3 regions of the Janthinobacterium paucivorans genome follow, and region 3 is predicted to be linked to each of the others. Evidence: predicted binding sites of a transcription regulator. Region 3 holds the regulator's gene; each other region holds the start of a gene.
The links. Region 3 encodes sigma-54, which starts transcription at its own class of promoters, with help from an activator protein. Its sites were predicted from a motif close to TGGCANGNAANCTGCTTT; they were not measured.
Positions count from the first base shown of each region.

Region 1: a site for sigma-54 is predicted at 2,395-2,412, ahead of adh (aldehyde dehydrogenase). Genes of this name have one in related genera too.
Region 2: a site for sigma-54 is predicted at 3,107-3,124, ahead of prpB (methylisocitrate lyase). Genes of this name have one in related genera too.

Region 1 is NZ_JBNYXR010000031.1:1,550-7,170, reverse strand. It holds gene ACQ4V8_RS21700 (TonB-dependent receptor family protein) at 1-2,145, opposite strand; gene adh (aldehyde dehydrogenase) at 2,499-4,019, shown strand; gene ACQ4V8_RS21690 (DUF779 domain-containing protein) at 4,073-4,462, shown strand; gene ACQ4V8_RS21685 (sigma-54-dependent Fis family transcriptional regulator) at 4,527-5,621, opposite strand, start outside.
Region 2 is NZ_JBNYXR010000002.1:130,618-136,238, reverse strand. It holds gene acnD (Fe/S-dependent 2-methylisocitrate dehydratase AcnD) at 1-915, opposite strand, end outside; gene prpC (bifunctional 2-methylcitrate synthase/citrate synthase) at 927-2,081, opposite strand; gene prpB (methylisocitrate lyase) at 2,157-3,044, opposite strand; gene ACQ4V8_RS03665 (hypothetical protein) at 3,461-3,709, opposite strand; gene ACQ4V8_RS03660 (hypothetical protein) at 3,834-4,070, opposite strand; gene ACQ4V8_RS03655 (MBL fold metallo-hydrolase) at 4,246-5,103, shown strand; gene ACQ4V8_RS03650 (M20/M25/M40 family metallo-hydrolase) at 5,291-5,621, opposite strand, start outside.
Region 3 is NZ_JBNYXR010000003.1:244,606-250,226, forward strand. It holds gene ACQ4V8_RS05675 (KdsC family phosphatase) at 1-73, shown strand, start outside; gene lptC (LPS export ABC transporter periplasmic protein LptC) at 119-730, shown strand; gene lptA (lipopolysaccharide transport periplasmic protein LptA) at 756-1,337, shown strand; gene lptB (LPS export ABC transporter ATP-binding protein) at 1,337-2,092, shown strand; gene ACQ4V8_RS05695 (RNA polymerase factor sigma-54) at 2,097-3,575, shown strand; gene hpf (ribosome hibernation-promoting factor, HPF/YfiA family) at 3,645-4,004, shown strand; gene rapZ (RNase adapter RapZ) at 4,319-5,182, opposite strand; gene hprK (HPr(Ser) kinase/phosphatase) at 5,422-5,621, opposite strand, start outside.

The sequences.
Region 1 (5,621 bases), on a different contig from region 3:
TTAGAAACTGTATTGGGCGCTGAAACCTAGCAAGCAATTACGGCCTGGTGCCGCTTCGTAGTAGCGCTTGTTGCTGTCGCCGACGATGAGCGAACCGACGTAGGTCTTGTCGAAAAGATTGTTCAGGCGGACAAATTGCTTGAAGTGCCAGTTGCCCGTGCTTTGTTTGGCATTCATGCGTACGTTGAACACCGTGTAGCCGGGTGCCGGTTTTTCGCTGTTGCTGTCTTCCGCGTACACTTGCTTGCTGGCCACGCTTTCCAGCGCCGCGCCGAAGCGATCAAGCGTATCTTTCCACCCCAGTTCCGCAAACAGGTTGGCGATGGGTACACCCGGCAAACGGCTGCCTTTGCGCGCGCTGCCGAAGGCTTGGTCATACACGGCGTGCAGGCTGGTCAGTGCCACTTTTGTCGTGAAGCCATATGCCAGGCTGGCGTCCAGAGACACTTCCATGCCCCGGCGCAAGGTCTTGCTGGCGTTGATATAGCTGGTGCGACCATTGCCTGAATTCTTGTTGTCGACCACCAGTTCATCGCTGGTCTTGATCTGGAATACGGCCGCGTTTACATGCGTGTTGTTGTTGAGCCTGGTCTTGACGCCCGCTTCCAGGTTGCTGCTGGTGGCAGGTTTTAGCTGGTAATTGAAGCCGCCGCCCATGCCCGAGTAAAACAGTTCGTTCAGGGTCGGTGCTTCGAAGCCCCGCGCGGCGCTGGCGTACACGTTGACGTTCGGCGTCAGCTTATACAGCAGGCCCAACACCGGTGTGGTGTGGCTGAACTCGAGCTTGCCGCTGTCGTCGCCATTGCTGAGAAAGTGGTCATTGACTGCCACTTTCATCTTGCTGTAGCGCATACCTGCACTGAGCAGCCATGGTCCGCCTTGCCATTGCGCCTGAATATACGGAGCGAGGCTGGAGACGACATCGTGCTCGTCGCGGCGTAGCTTGCCTTTTACGCCCAAGCTATTGCCCATGTAATTTTCATAGCCGGTGCGCTTGTCGCTGGAGCGGCCATAGTCGATGCCGATGGTGGTACTCAGCGTGCCGCCGGCCAACTGGTTCACGTGTAGCCAGTTGCTATCGATGCCATAGAACTGGCGCTGAAAGTCGACCACGCCGCCCGAATGACTCGCTGGCGCCTGGAACACCCTGCTAAAAGCTTGGTACTGGATCACATCGCGGTTGCCGCCATACATCGTCACATGCAGGCGGTCGTCGCCGAACGACTGTTCATAGGTAGCGCCGATTTGCTGGTGGTCAATGCTCTTGCGCGTGTTGTAGCGTTCGGCAAATGTGCGCTTCGGGTTTTGCGTATCGGTGGTGTCGGTTTCGCCTGCGCGCGGGTTTGCGGCAAACGTGGCCCAGGTGACGCCCAGGGGATCTTGTGTATTGCCTTGGTGCAGGCTGTTGGCGACGATGGTCAGCTTGCTGTTCACATTTGGCTTGAGCGTGATCTTGCCGAACGCCTGTTCGCGCGTGGCAGCACTGTGGTCGCGGAAACCCTGCGTGCGGAAGCGCGAGCCGTCCAGCACGTAGCCGATGCCGTCGGCTTGTCCCTGCGCCGAAAGGTCCAGCTTGCTGGTGCCGTCGCTGCCGCCCGTGACGTTCAGCTCCACGGACGGGGGATTTCGCCCAACCTTGGAAAACAGCTGGATCACGCCACCCGAGTGGTTGCCGTAGATGGCAGAGAAGGGGCCGCGCAGCACTTCGATGCGCTCGGCCGTATCGAGATTGAAAGTGGCGACCTGACCCTGGCCATCGGGCATGCTGGCGGGAATACCATCGCTGATCAGTTTGACGCCGCGCACGCCAAAGGCCGAGCGGGCGCCGAAGCCGCGTGAAGAAATTTGCAAGTCTTGCGCGTAGTTCTGGCGGTTTTGCACCACTAGGCCCGGTACGGCGGCCAATGCTTCCGAAGCGTTGACGCGGATTTGGCCCTCCTGGATGCGGGCGCTGTCGACTACATCGATCGAGGCTGGCACTTCCTTGCTGGGGCGGGCGATGCGGCTACCGCTGACGACCACCGTATCCATGACTTGTCCGGCGGCCAGGTCAGCGGATTCGGCGGCGAAAACGTGGGGGGCGAGGGTGGCGCTGCCAGCGACAAACAGGCTGGCAATGGCGTTCAAGCGGAAACGATGCTGCATGCGGGTTCTCCAATCTGAATAAAAGCGTGCTTAGTCGCGTGTGCGTATTGCCGTGCGCAAATTGCCATGGGGCATGGTGATTCCTTCGTGGCACAGGAGCAGGTGTTGCAGTTTGGTACACCTGTTCCATTGTGCAGCAACAAAGGGGCGACGCAGCAGGGCTGGCGTGAATTGGCGCAGGATACACCTGCCTTGTTCAAGACGCGCGCACAGTCCCCCGGGCAGAATCACCGGCGTGTGGCGGTGAGCTGGCACGGCATTTGCACAAGACTTCTTGTACTCACCCCATCTGTACCAAGACGTTTGATATTTATTTCAGTAATTCCATTCTAATTAAGCCGATAGAGGATGACATGAATTTTGCAGACATCAGCAAACTGGGCGTCGCCAACCCTTTCAAGCAACGTTATGACAATTACATAGGCGGAAAATTCATTGCACCAGTAAAAGGTGAATATTTTTCCAATATTACGCCCATCACCGGCTTGCCATTTTGCGAGATCGCCCGTTCCACGGCGGAAGACGTGGAACTGGCGCTGGACGCCGCCCATGCCGCCAAAGATGCCTGGGGCAAGACTTCGCCTGCCGAACGCGCTAACATCTTGAACCGCATCGCCGATCGCATCGAACAGAATTTGAGCCTGATCGCCACGGCGGAAACCATCGATAACGGCAAGCCGATCCGTGAAACGATGAATGCCGACATTCCGCTGGCCATCGACCATTTCCGTTACTTCGCCGGATGTATCCGCGCGCAAGAAGGTTCCGTCGCACAAATCGATGCGGAAACCTATGCTTATCATTACCATGAGCCGCTGGGTGTCGTGGGCCAGATCATCCCTTGGAATTTCCCGATTCTGATGGCCGTGTGGAAACTGGCGCCAGCCCTGGCCGCCGGCAATTGCGTCGTCTTGAAGCCGGCCGAGCAAACTCCCGCCTCTATCATGGTATTGATCGAACTGATAGGCGACTTGCTGCCGCCTGGTGTGTTGAACATCATCAATGGTTTTGGCCTGGAAGCGGGCAAGCCGCTGGCGTCGAGCAAGCGCATCGCCAAAATCGCGTTTACGGGCGAAACGGGCACGGGCCGTTTGATCATGGGTTACGCGGCGCAAAACCTGATTCCCGTCACCCTGGAACTGGGCGGCAAGTCGCCGAACATCTTCTTTGAAGACGTGATGGATGCCGACGATGATTATTTCGATAAGTGCCTGGAAGGCTTCACCATGTTTGCGCTGAATCAGGGAGAAGTGTGTACCTGCCCATCGCGCGTGCTGATCCAGGAATCAATCTACGAAAAATTCATCGAACGTGCATTGAAACGCGTGGCTGCCATCAAGCAGGGCAATCCGCTCGATGCCAGCACCATGATCGGCGCCCAGGCTTCGCAGGAGCAGTTGGAAAAAATCCTGTCCTACCTCGATATCGGCCGCCAGGAAGGCGCCGAAGTGCTGGCTGGCGGCGAGCGCAATACACAGGCAGGCGACCTGGAGGGCGGTTATTACGTGCGTCCGACCGTGTTCAAGGGCAACAACAAGATGCGTATCTTCCAGGAAGAGATTTTCGGGCCTGTCGTCTCCGTGACCACCTTCAAGGATGAGGCCGAAGCGCTGGCTATCGCCAACGATACCTTGTATGGCCTGGGCGCCGGCTTGTGGACGCGTGACGGTTCGCGCGCCTTTCGCATGGGACGCGCCATCCAGGCCGGCCGCGTATGGACCAATTGCTACCACCTGTATCCAGCCCATGCCGCATTCGGTGGCTATAAGCAATCAGGTATAGGACGTGAAAACCATAAGATGATGCTCGATCACTACCAGCAAACGAAGAACTTGCTGGTGAGCTATAGCCCGAAAGCCCTGGGTTTCTTCTAAACCGGCACACGCGCCGCGCTCCTAGCCAGGCGCGGCGTGCAGAAAGGGATGCCATGAATGCAATAATTGCCCGGGTAGTCGCCACCGAAGCGGCGCTTGAAATGATGGACAAGTTGCGCGAGCGTCACGGCCCATTGATGTTTTTCCAGTCGGGCGGTTGTTGTGATGGCAGTGCGCCCATGTGCTATGCGCTGGGCGAGTTCGATGTCAGCGATACCGATATCTATCTCGGTCATTTGAATGGCACACCGTTTTACATGGGAATCGAGCAGTTCGCTTACTGGGAGCATACCCAGTTGATTATCGATGTGGTCGATGGCAATGGCGGCATGTTTTCACTCGATAACGGCACGGGCAAGCGCTTCTTGACGCGCTCACGCCTGTTCACCGATGAAGAGTGCGCGTTGTTGCATGCCCAGCCGCTAGAGCACAGCAAGACCTGATACACCTATGCTCATCAGTATGGGCAGCGCAAGACGTCGCACTTCTTTCCGCATCTGCTATAAACTATTTCAGATGTGGACGCTTGCGATAGATCGTGTTGCGCGATACGCCCAGGGCCCTGGCCGTGGCCGAGACGTTGCCTCCATGCGCATCGAGCGACCTGCGGATCACGTTTTGTTCCATCTCTTCCAGGTTGGCGCCGGCGGCGATCATGCAATCCGCGCCTGGGCTGGCGGCATGGGCTTGCGTCATCTCAATATCGTCGAGGAAATCATCTGGCATGTGGCGCAAACAGATTTCATGCTCGTCGCCAGCCATGACGATGGCCGTGCGCAACAGATTGGTCAACTGGCGGAAGTTGCCAGGCCACTTATGCAGGTGGAACATGCGCAGGATGTCCGGTGCCAGCGTATAGCGCGTGTCGGGCGCTACCGTTGCGAGTATCTTTTTTACGACCGTGTCCAGGTCCGTGCGCTCGCGTAGCGGCGGCAGTTTGACCACCAAGCCGTTCAGGCGGTAATACAAGTCTTCGCGAAACAAGCCCTTGGCCATGCGTTCTCGCAAGTTATGATTCGTAGCGCAAATGAGTTCCACATTCACGGTAATCGACTTGCTGCTACCTAGCGGCGTGACTATGCGTTCTTGCAGCACGCGCAACAGGCGCGCCTGTAAACCAAAGGGCATATCGCCGATTTCATCGAGAAATAGAGTGCCGCCATTGGCTTGTAAAATCTTGCCGATAGCACCTTTCTTGCGCGCCCCCGTAAACGCCCCGTCTTCATAGCCGAACAGCTCGGACTCGATCAGAGTTTCCGGTATCGATGCGCAATTGACAGCGATAAACGGTCCCAAGGCGCGTGGCGAGTCGTTGTGAATGGCTTGTGCCAGCAATTCCTTGCCGGTCCCCGTTTCACCCATGACGAGGATGGGAATGTCGCGCCCCAATACCTTGCTGACCTTGTCGATCACCAACTCTAGTTGCGGATCGCCCGTGCGCAGGTAGCGCAAGCCGGACAGGCGGCGCGCCGCGTTGGCAGCATGGCTGGCCGGTGCGAGAACCTGGGCCGGCACGGCGTGAATATCGCCATGCTCGGTGCTGATATTGAAACCGCGCTGGAAGACAGTATTGGCCAGGCGCAATTGTGCGCGACCGTAGAC
Region 2 (5,621 bases), on a different contig from region 3:
GAACATGGCAGCGGTGGCGCCAAATTCCGGCGCCATATTGGAAATCGTGGCGCGGTCGCCCAAGGTCAGGTGCGCAGCGCCCTCGCCAAAGAATTCCAGGTAAGACGAGACGACCTTTTGCTTGCGCAAGAATTCCGTCAGCGCCAGCACCGTGTCGGTAGCCGTGATGCCCGGCTGTGGCTTGCCTGTCAGCTTGACGCCGATGATGTCGGGCAAACGCATCCACGAGGCGCGGCCCAGCATCACGCTTTCCGCTTCCAGGCCGCCCACGCCGATGGCGATCACGCCCAGCGCGTCGACCATGGGCGTGTGCGAATCCGTGCCCACCAAGGTGTCCGGATAGGCTACGCCATCTTGCACCTGGATCACGGGCGACATGCGCTCCAGATTGATCTGGTGCAAGATGCCATTGCCTGGCGGGATCACGTCGACGTTTTTAAACGCCTTCTTGGTCCAGTCGATGAAGTCGAAACGATCTTCATTGCGGCGGTCTTCGACGGCGCGGTTCTTGGCGAAGGCGTCGGGGTCGAAACCGCCGCACTCGACGGCCAGCGAATGGTCCACTACCAGCTGCGTCGGCACGACGGGATTGACCAGGGCCGGGTCGCCGCCCTGGGCCGCGATGGCGTCGCGCAGGCCAGCCAAGTCGACCAGGGCCGTCTGGCCCAGGATGTCATGGCAGACGACGCGCGCCGGAAACCAAGGAAAATCGAGGTCGCGACGGCGCTCGATGAACTGGCTAAGCGATGCGTTCAAGGTCGCCGGGTCGCAGCGGCGCACCAGGTTTTCGGCCAGCACGCGCGAGGTATAGGGCAAGGTGGCGTAGGCGCCTGGCTCGATCGCATCGACGGCGGCGCGCGTGTCGAAGTAGTCTAGCCCTGTCCCCGGCAAGGGCTTGCGATGCAGGGTGTTCATATTAGAGGTCATTATTTGCGGTCCTTGATCGGCACGAATTCCAGGTCTTCCGGGCCCACGTAGTTGGCGCTCGGGCGGATGATCTTGTTGTCGATGCGCTGTTCGATGATGTGGGCGGCCCAGCCCGAAGTGCGCGAGATGACGAACAGCGGCGTAAACATTGCCGTCGGCACGCCCATCATGTGGTACGACACGGCCGAGAACCAGTCCAGGTTGGGGAACATGTTCTTGATTTCCCACATGACCGATTCCAGGCGCTCGGCGATGTCGAACATTTTCGTGGAACCGGCTTCCTGCGACAGCGAACGGGCCACTTCCTTGATGACCACGTTGCGCGGGTCGGAAATCGTGTAGACGGGGTGGCCGAAGCCGATCACCACTTCCTTGTTGGCCACGCGTTCACGGATATCGGCTTCCGCTTCATCGGCATTGTCGTAGCGTTTCTGGATGTCCAGCGCCACTTCGTTTGCGCCGCCGTGTTTCGGGCCGCGCAGCGCACCGATGGCGCCCGTGATGGCCGAGTGAATGTCCGAACCCGTGCCGGCAATGACGCGGCTGGTGAAGGTCGAGGCATTGAATTCATGTTCCGCGTACAGGATCAGCGACGTGTGCATGGCCTTTTCCCACGACGCCGATGGTTTTTCGCCGTGCAGCAGGTGCAGGAAGTGGCCGCCGATCGAGTCGTCGTCCGTTTCCACTTCGATGCGCTTGCCGTTATGGCTGTAGTGGTACCAGTACAGCAGCATGGAGCCGAACGACGCCATCAGGCGGTCGGCGATGTCGCGCGCGCCCGGCGCGTTATGGTCGTCTTTTTCCGGCAGCGTGCAGCCCAGGACAGACACGCCGGTGCGCATCACATCCATCGGGTGGGCAGCGGCCGGCAGCGCTTCCAGCGCCGCTTTCACTGCTGATGGCAAGCCGCGCAAGGAGCGCAATTTGGCTTTGTAGCCTTTCAGTTCGGCGCTAGTCGGCAATTTTCCGTGCACCAGCAGATAAGCGATTTCCTCGAATTCGCAGCTGTCGGCCACGTCCAGGATGTCATAGCCACGGTAGTGCAAATCGTTGCCGGTCTTGCCGACCGAGCACAGCGCCGTATTGCCGGCGGTGACGCCGGACAGGGCGACGGATTTTTTAGGCTTGAAAGTGGCGGCTTGCGGTGCGGTCATTGTGTTCTCCAGAAAATGATTGTCAGTCCAGTGCGGCGGGCCCGGGATTCCCACGGCCCGCTCTTTTATTGGTGCTTACTTCTTTTGCGCGGCGAACAGCGCATCGAGCTTTTGCTCGAAGTCGTGGTAATTGATCGATTCATACAGTTCCATGCGCGTCTGCATGGTATCGACGACATTTTTTTGCGTGCCGTCGCGGCGCAGGGCGCGGTAGACGTTGTCGGCCGCCTTGTTCATGGCGCGGAAGGCCGACAGCGGGTATAGCGCCAAGCCCACGTGGGCGCTGCGCAATTCGTCCAGCGTGAACAGCGGTGTAGAACCAAATTCCGTGATGTTGGCCAGGATAGGCACGTTGACGGCCTTGGCGAACGTGGCGTACATGTCCAGGTCCGTGATCGCTTCCGGGAAGATCATGTCGGCGCCCGCCTCGACACAGGCGACGGCGCGTTCCAATGCCGCTTCCAGGCCATCGACGGCCAACGCATCGGTGCGCGCCATGATGACGAAGTTCGGGTCGGTGCGCGCATCGACGGCGGCCTTGATACGGTCGACCATTTCCTCCTTGCTGACGATTTCCTTGCCCGGACGATGACCGCAGCGCTTGGCGCCCACCTGGTCTTCGATGTGCAAGCCGGCAGCGCCGAACTTGATCATCGATTTCACGGTGCGCGCCACGTTGAAGGCGGAAGAACCGAAGCCCGTGTCGGCATCGACCAGCAGCGGCAGGTCGCATACGTCGGTGATGCGACGGATATCGGTCAGGACGTCGTCCAGGCTGGAAATGCCCAGGTCGGGCAAGCCCAGCGAGCCGGCCGCGACGCCGCCGCCAGACAAATAAATAGCTTTATAGCCGGCACGCTTGGCCAGCAAGGCGTGGTTGGCGTTAATGGCGCCAACGACTTGCAAGGGGGATTCTTCCTGGACGGCCTTGCGAAATGCGGCACCTGCGGAGTATTGAGTCATGTCTTCACCTTATGGGATTCGGGTCGTCCCGAATGTTTCATGGACTTGCTATGAGCATCAGTATTGCAAATGCCGTGCCAGCACCTTGCGCGTGCCCGGGAAGGGTGCCACAGCATGGTGAGATACGAGGGGAAATGGCCTGTATCGGCGGCTGCGCACGCTCACGCAGCAGGACAGCGCTGCCGCGTTAAGTGTAAGCGGTGTTTCATTTTTGTTTCAACTATTTCAGTTGAAACAAATGTTTGAAACATGCAACACGCAACACGCAATCATTGCCGAAGCCAAAGCAGGCGCTCGATCAGCCGGCAATCAGGGGGGGCGAAAGACGCTGCGGTGCGCAGCAGTAATTGAATGAAAAACAGCCGGCGGGCGCCGGCTGCAGCAGTACTGGAAAACCAGGAATCAAGACTCGGGGCTCAGGCCAGGCGTACCAGCGGGTTGGCGATGATGTTGTCGATCTGGCGCACCGCCTCTTCGCAGGCGGCGGCAATGGCGCCCTCCTCGTCGTCGCGCACGAACTGCATGGTCGAGCCTTCGAACACTTCCAGGCCTTCCGCAGTGGCGCGTTCGATGTCGCAACTGGCCGACCATTTGCCGTCGCTGGCGGGCACGGCCAAGGGAACGATTTCCCAGCCTTTGTAGTGAATTTTAGAACTGCTACCCATACGGTGCCTCCTTCGTGACTGACTCAATAATGGAAATCGTAGCATGAAGCGCAGCTGGTAGCGACGTGTTTCAGGCAGCAGCACGTGCTCAGGCTCACTTTCGGACGAAACGATTTGCGCTGGCTCAAGGACGCAACAGATTATCCACTTCCGTCCTCGCCACTTCCAAGCCGGCCGTGCAAGCCGTCTCGGGCGCCGCGTAGCCGCCCAAGGTGCGGCTACGCGTAATCGCTTGCGCCGCCGTCTCGCCTTCGCGCTGCAGGCGGTAAGTAAAATCCCACAAATCGTCATGATCTTTTTGCGCGGTGACCGACATCGTAAAACCGCGGTACTCTTCGCTGCGTGCAGTGGTATCGTCCATGAGCTCTCCTTGTCAAAAAGAGCTTAGCACGCGGCAAGCGCGAGGGTGCGCACGACTGGGACAGACGTTGACGCGCACGCTTATCTGTTTTCCGCATGGAAAATGTCAGTTTCCAACATTTTTTAGCCTACACTGACGATATAATGTTCTTCCCTGTCCGTCCCTTGCCGCCGCGATGACCCCACAAATCCAAGCCTTCTTCGACCCCGCCACCGCCACCGTCACCTATGTCGTGTATGAAGCCGATGGCCGCGACTGCGCCATCATCGACTCCGTGCTCGACTACGATCCGAAGGCCGGCCGCACCTCGACCACCTCGGCCGACAAGGTGATCGCCTTCGTGCGCGAACACGGCTTGCAATGCCGCTGGCTGCTGGAAACGCATGCGCATGCCGACCACCTATCGGCCGCGCCCTACCTGCAGCAGCAACTGGGCGGCGACGTGGCCATCGGCGCCGCCATCCAGACGGTGCAACGCGCCTTCGCCGCCGTCTACCACCAGGATGCGGCCAAGGCCGACGGTTCGCAGTTCGACCAGTTATTTGCACCCGACCAGGTATTTCATATTGGCCAGTTGGAAGTGCGCGCCCTGCACGTGCCCGGCCATACGCCGGCCGACCTGGCTTACCAGATCGGCGATGCGGTGTTTGTGGGCGACACCTTGTTCATGCCGGACGTGGGCTCGGCCCGCTGCGACTTTCCCGGCGGCTCGGCATCCCTGCTGTACCGCTCCGTGCGGCGCCTGCTATCGCTGCCGCCGCAAACGCGGCTGTTCATGTGCCACGACTACCCGCCCAACGGCCGCGCGCCGCGCTGGGAAGTGACGGTGGCCGAACAGCGTGCCAGTAACATCCATTTGCGCGACGGCATCACGGAAGAACAATTCGTGGCCATGCGCACGGGCCGTGACGCCACGCTGGACATGCCGACATTGATCTTGCCCGCCATCCAGGTCAATATCAACGCGGGCAAGCTGCCCGAGCCGGAAGACAATGGCGTGCGCTACCTCAAGATACCGCTGGACGCGATCTGACTCCGCCCGCACTTCTGTAGACGCACCTCCTTTATTGTCACCACGCAAGTTCCACCTCAGGCAAGGCGCATGCAGTGCAGATCGCCTGAGCTTGCTTGGGCGAAAACATTGCCGTCCTGCTATGGTTGAGCTTAGTCCATGATGCGGCTGGCCCCATGCAGGGCCATTCGCAGCAAGGCGACTTCATTTAGTCCTGCTGCGGCGCGCGCCCAATCTCGCCGTCGATATTGGCCAGGAACCAGGCTAGCGACGACATCAGCGCCACGTTGCGCTTCAGGTTCTCCGGGTCGACCTTATCCAGGGTGTCGGCCGGCGTATGGTGGTAGTGGAAATAGCTGTGAGTATCGACCAGTGGCTCGAAACTGGGCACGCCGCCCGTTTCCAGGCGGTGCAAGTCGCCCGTGCCCAGCGCATCGCGGCGCGTGAAGGCGTGCGCGCCCATCGCTTGCAGGGCGGCGCGCAGGGGCGCGAAGAGTTTTTCCGACTTCGCTTCCACGCTGGCGAGGATGCCGAACGGG
Region 3 (5,621 bases):
GCGCGAGATCTGTGAATTCCTGCTGCGTGCCCAGGACAACTACGCGCGCGTCATGGCGCCGTTCCTTGCGTGAGGCGCATCGCCTCGCCGCCAGTGATATTTGAAAGAGTGAAACCCTATGCGTAAGCCAGGAGGCGCCCATCGCTGGCGCATGATTTTTACCTTGCTGGGGGCCATCATCTTTGCGCTGGGCAGCTTTTGGCTGCTGGCGGTGATGAACAAGAATGCCCAAGACATCTCGGCTAGCAAGCATCTGGACGAGCCAGACTATTTCATCACCAATTTCAGCATGGTGCGCATGGACTTGACGGGCAAGCCCAGCTATATCGTGTCGGGCAGCAAGCTCACGCATTATCCGCTGGACGATTCATCCGATATCGACCAGCCTTTCGTGCGCAAGCTGTCGCCAGGCATGCCGCCGCTCAATATGCATGCGGAACTGGCGCATATCGACCAGGACAACACCCGGCTGCAACTGCACCGCAATGTCGTGATCGATCGCGTGGCCAGTGCGAAGGCGCAGCACCTGAGGATCGAGACGGAAGCGCTGACGGTGTTCCCGGATGAGGAAAGAATGGAAACGGACGTGCCTGTCGACATTCTGACGGGCAGCTCGCGCATCAATGGCGTAGGCATGCGAGCCAATAACGCCACCGGCGTGGTGGAAGTGCACAATGCCCTGCGCATAGTGCTGCCGCCGAAACCGCACCCGGCCGCAGCGCCAAAATGACAGAATGAAACAAGGAAACCATATTATGAAGAAGATCTTGCTGTTGAGCCTATTTTCCCTGGCCGTCATGGGCGCAGCGCATGCCGAGAAGGCCGATTCCGAGAAGGAAGCCGTCATCACGGCACGTAGCGGTCACGTCGATGACGTCAAGCAGGTTCGTACCCTGACGGGCGACGTCGTGCTGGTCAAGGGGAGCTTGATCATGAAGGCGGGCCGGGCCCTGATCACGGAAGATCCGCAAGGCTACCAGTTCATTACTTTCTGGGCTGATCCTGGCAAGCTGGCCACCTTCCGCCAGAAGCGCGATGGCGCGGGCGACCTGTGGGTCGAAGGCGAAGCTGAGCGCGTGGAATACGACAACAAGACGGAAGTAGTGAAACTGTTTTCCAATGCCAAGGTGACGCGCCTGGAAGGCAAGAAGCCGACCGATGTGGCCAATGGCGCCTTCATCTCGTATGACAGCCGCAAGGAAGAATTTGCGATGGAAAATTCCAACAGCGGCACCAGCACCCCGGATGGCGGCAGCGTGCGCATGGTGATCCAGCCAAAGACCAAGGCAGCGGCGGCGGAGAAAGCGCCAGCGACGCCTGCGCCAGGAAAGAAATAATGGACAATACACGTTGCGGCAGTACCCTGATCGTTCGCGGGCTGCAAAAATCCTATGGCAAGCGGCAAGTCGTGCACGACGTCTCGCTGCAAGTCGAATGCGGCGAAGTGGTCGGGCTATTGGGGCCGAACGGTGCCGGCAAGACCACCTCGTTCTACATGATCGTCGGCCTGGTGCCATCGGATGGCGGCAGCATCGATATCAGCGGCGTGGACATTTCCCGCCTGCCGATACACCGCCGCGCGCAGATGGGCCTGTCGTATCTGCCGCAGGAAGCGTCCGTATTTCGCAAGCTGACGGTGGAAGACAATATCCGTGCCGTGCTGGAAATCCAGACCGTCGAAGGCCGCCCCCTGAAGAAGGCCGAGATCGAGGAACGCCTCGATAAATTGCTGGCGGACTTGCAGATTGAAAAGTTGCGTGAGAACCCGGCGCTGTCGCTCTCGGGCGGTGAGCGGCGCCGCGTGGAAATCGCCCGCGCGCTCGCTACCGATCCGCGTTTCGTGCTGCTCGACGAGCCGTTCGCCGGTGTCGACCCCATCGCCGTGATCGAAATCCAGCGTATCGTGCGCTTCTTGAAGGAGCGTAATATCGGCGTCCTGATCACCGATCATAATGTGCGCGAGACGCTGGGTATCTGCGACCGTGCCTACATCATCAACCAGGGCTCGGTACTGGCGTCGGGACGCCCCGACGACATCATCGCGAACGAGTCGGTACGCCGGGTCTATCTGGGCGAACACTTCCGCATGTGAGCCAATGAAACAATCATTGCAGCTGCGCACTTCGCAGCACTTGGCACTGACGCCGCAGTTGCAGCAATCGATACGCCTGTTGCAATTGTCTACGCTGGAATTACACCAGGAGCTCGAGCAACTGCTGACGGACAATCCCTTGCTCGAGCGCCTCGACGATCCGCTCGACCGTTCGCTGCGCCTGCTGTCCGACGGCGCCTTGAGTTCCACGGCCGCGCCGGCCGAAGCGCCGCCGCAGCCTCCAAGCCAGGAGGCACCCACCGCGCCGGTCGAAGCGGAAACCTTTGACGGCGAGGCCAGCGACAGCCCTGCCGCTGGAGACGCCGGTGACAGCGACTGGAGCGAGGCGAACCGGGGCAAGGCACCCGACGACGAAGATTCCCGCCCGCAGCTCGAAGCCCATCACTGTACCCTGCGCGAGCACTTGATGGAGCAGATGCGCGTGACGGTGCTCGAATTGCGCGACCGCGCGCTCGTTGAGCTGATCATCGATGCACTCGATGACAATGGCTACCTGGAAGAATCGCTCGACGACATCCTGGCGCGCCTGCCGGAAGAGCTGGAAATCGACGCCGACGAGATGCGCACGGCCTTGTCGCTGTTGCAAAGTTTCGATCCGCCCGGCGTGGGCGCGCGTAATGCGTCGGAGTGCCTGGCACTGCAAATCAGGCGCTTGCCGCACATCGCCATGGTGACGCGGCGCATGGCCCTGGTGATCGTGGAAAAGCACCTGGCCTGGTTTGCCCAGCGCGATTTCAATAAGCTGAAAAAAGCCCTCAATTGCGATGATGAAGACTTGCGCGAAGCGCAGACGGTGATTCGCCAGTGCAATCCGCATCCGGGCGCCGTGTTCGCCTCTGACGTGTCCGATTACGTGGTGCCCGACGTTGTCGTCAAGCGCGCGCGCAATGGTTGGCAAGTCACCCTGAACAACGACGTCATGCCGCGCCTGCGCGTGAACGCCATGTACGCCAACTTGCTCAAGCAGGGCAAAGGCGAGGGCGCCATGGGCGCACAGTTGCAGGAAGCCAAGTGGCTGATCAAGAATATGCGCCAGCGTTTCGACACGATCTTGCGCGTGGCGCAGGCGATAGTAGAAAGACAAAAGAACTTTTTTTCGCATGGGGCCGTTGCCATGCGTCCCCTTGTACTCCGTGAAATAGCTGATACACTGGGATTACACGAGAGTACTATCTCGCGGGTAACAACCCAAAAGTACATGCTGACCCCGCATGGCATGTTTGAGTTGAAATATTTCTTTGGTAGCCACGTCGCCACCGAAGCGGGGGGCGAAGCATCATCGACGGCGATACGGGCATTGATCGTGCAACTGACAGGAGCAGAAGACCCTAAAAATCCTTTATCCGACAGTAAGATTGCGGACATGCTGGGCGAGCAAGGCATGGTGATTGCGCGACGTACTGTTGCCAAATACCGGGAAGCGTTGAAAATTCCGCCAGTGAGTCTGCGTAAGTGTTTGTAAGTTTTTTTCGGTTCCTCTGCGGGCCGGATAGGATGGACCGCACGAACCCGATCATCTTTAGGAGTGTGTATGAATCTCACCATCAGCGGACATCATCTCGAAGTGACACCAGCCATCCGTGAATACGTACAAACGAAGCTGGAGCGCGTGAAACGGCATTTCGATCAAGTTATCGATATTGCCGTGATACTGACCGTGGATAACCTCAAAGAGAAAGAAAAACGTCAAAAGGCCGAAGTGAACCTGCGTATGAGTGGCAAAACCGTCTATGTGGAAAGCCTGGCGCAAGACCTGTATGCCGCAATCGATATGCTGATCGACAAGCTGGACAGGCAAGTGATGAAGTACAAAACCAAAGTGCAAGGGCACGGTAAAGAGGCGATCAAGCATCTGCCAGACAACTCGGACGAAGAAATCGCCGCCGCTTAAGCGGCCCGCGACTTCCAAACGGTTGTGATCAACTAAGGGCGCACATTGCGCCCTTTTTTGCGCCTGTCGCCCTTGTCGGGCTACCATCATGGGAGCGAAAAGTTCCGTCCGAAGACGCTAGAATGTGTGCACTTTGACTTCTTTCCTGCCTGGCGGGCCTGCTGGCTCGCATCTGCATTAAGAATACCGGATCACAGCATGGCGAGCGGCAGGAAAAGGTGTTGGAGTAGCGCAACTTCGCCTGGCACTGCGCGGCCCAGGCGGTGAACGTTGCCCGCTACCTGCGCCGATGCGCAACAGATTTTATGCGCGTCTTACCCACGTTCGCGATGTCGCAAGACGACGCGCTCGTTCGGGCTGAAATACTGTGCCAGCCGTTCCGCCATGTACACCGAGCGATGCTGGCCACCTGTACAGCCGAGTGCCACGGTCAGGTAGCTGCGGTTGTCGGACTTAAAGGATGGCAACCATTTTTCGATGAAGGCGCGGATGTCGGCCAGCAGTTCCAGCGCGCTGGGCTGTGCGTCGAGGAAGGCGATCACGGGTGCATCGCGTCCGTCGAGCGGGCGCAGCGTCAGGTCGTAATAAGGATTGGGCAAGGCCCGCACGTCGAAGACGAAATCGGCGTCCAGCGGCACGCCCAGCTTGAAGGCGAAGGATTCGAAGAACAGGGTCAGCGGCGCGCGTTCCGAGGCGACGATATCCTTGACCCAGGCGCGTAACTTGTTGGCGCTCAGCTCTGAGGTATCGATTACATGGCCCAGCTGTTCGATGGCAGACAGGCGTTCGCGCTCTTCAGAGATGCATTCGATCAGGGTGCGGCGGCTGGCTGGATTCTGATTCGGACGCAATTCGTGCGACAGCGGATGGCTGCGCCGCGTTTCCGAGAAGCGCGCTACCAGCGAATGCGTGGTAGCCGTGAGGAACATGACCTTGACGTCGTGCCCCTGGTCGCGCAGCAGGGTGACATTGTGCGGCAGGCTGGTCAGCGACTCTGCGCTGCGCGCATCGACGGCGACGGCCAGTTGTGATGCGCCTTCGTCGAGCAGCGTTTGCACCAGGCTGGGCAGCAATGCCGGTGGCAGGTTGTCGACACAGTAGTAGCCGGTATCTTCCAGCACATTGAGTGCGACGGATTTACCGGAGCCGGATATTCCGGTGATAAGGACGATATGCATAACCCGATCATACAATAAAGATCGGCATGGCGCCCCCGAGGCAACTCTCTTTACAAATTATTGCAATGTCATATGTGTATTTCGTAGGTCGGCTTAGCGCAAAGCGGTGCAGCAGGGAATTCACGCAGCATGGCTGCGTGCCTGCGTAACGGTCCTCGCTTGCAAGCGAGGGCTCCTGCCGACACCCGCTAACAATGTCGTCGGATTACGCGGGGCTTTGCCCCGCTAATCCGACCTTGTTAATCGCCGCTCATTGCCAATCTCTGCCGCTCCATGAACTCTTGCAAGGTATCGATGCCGCGCAGCTGCAGAATCGTGTTGCGCACGGCCGCTTCCAGTAGCACGGCGATGTTGCGGCCGGCGGCGACGGGGATGACAACCTTGCGCACGGGCAAGCCGAGCACGTCTTCCGTGGGGAACAGGAAAGGCAGGCGCTCGA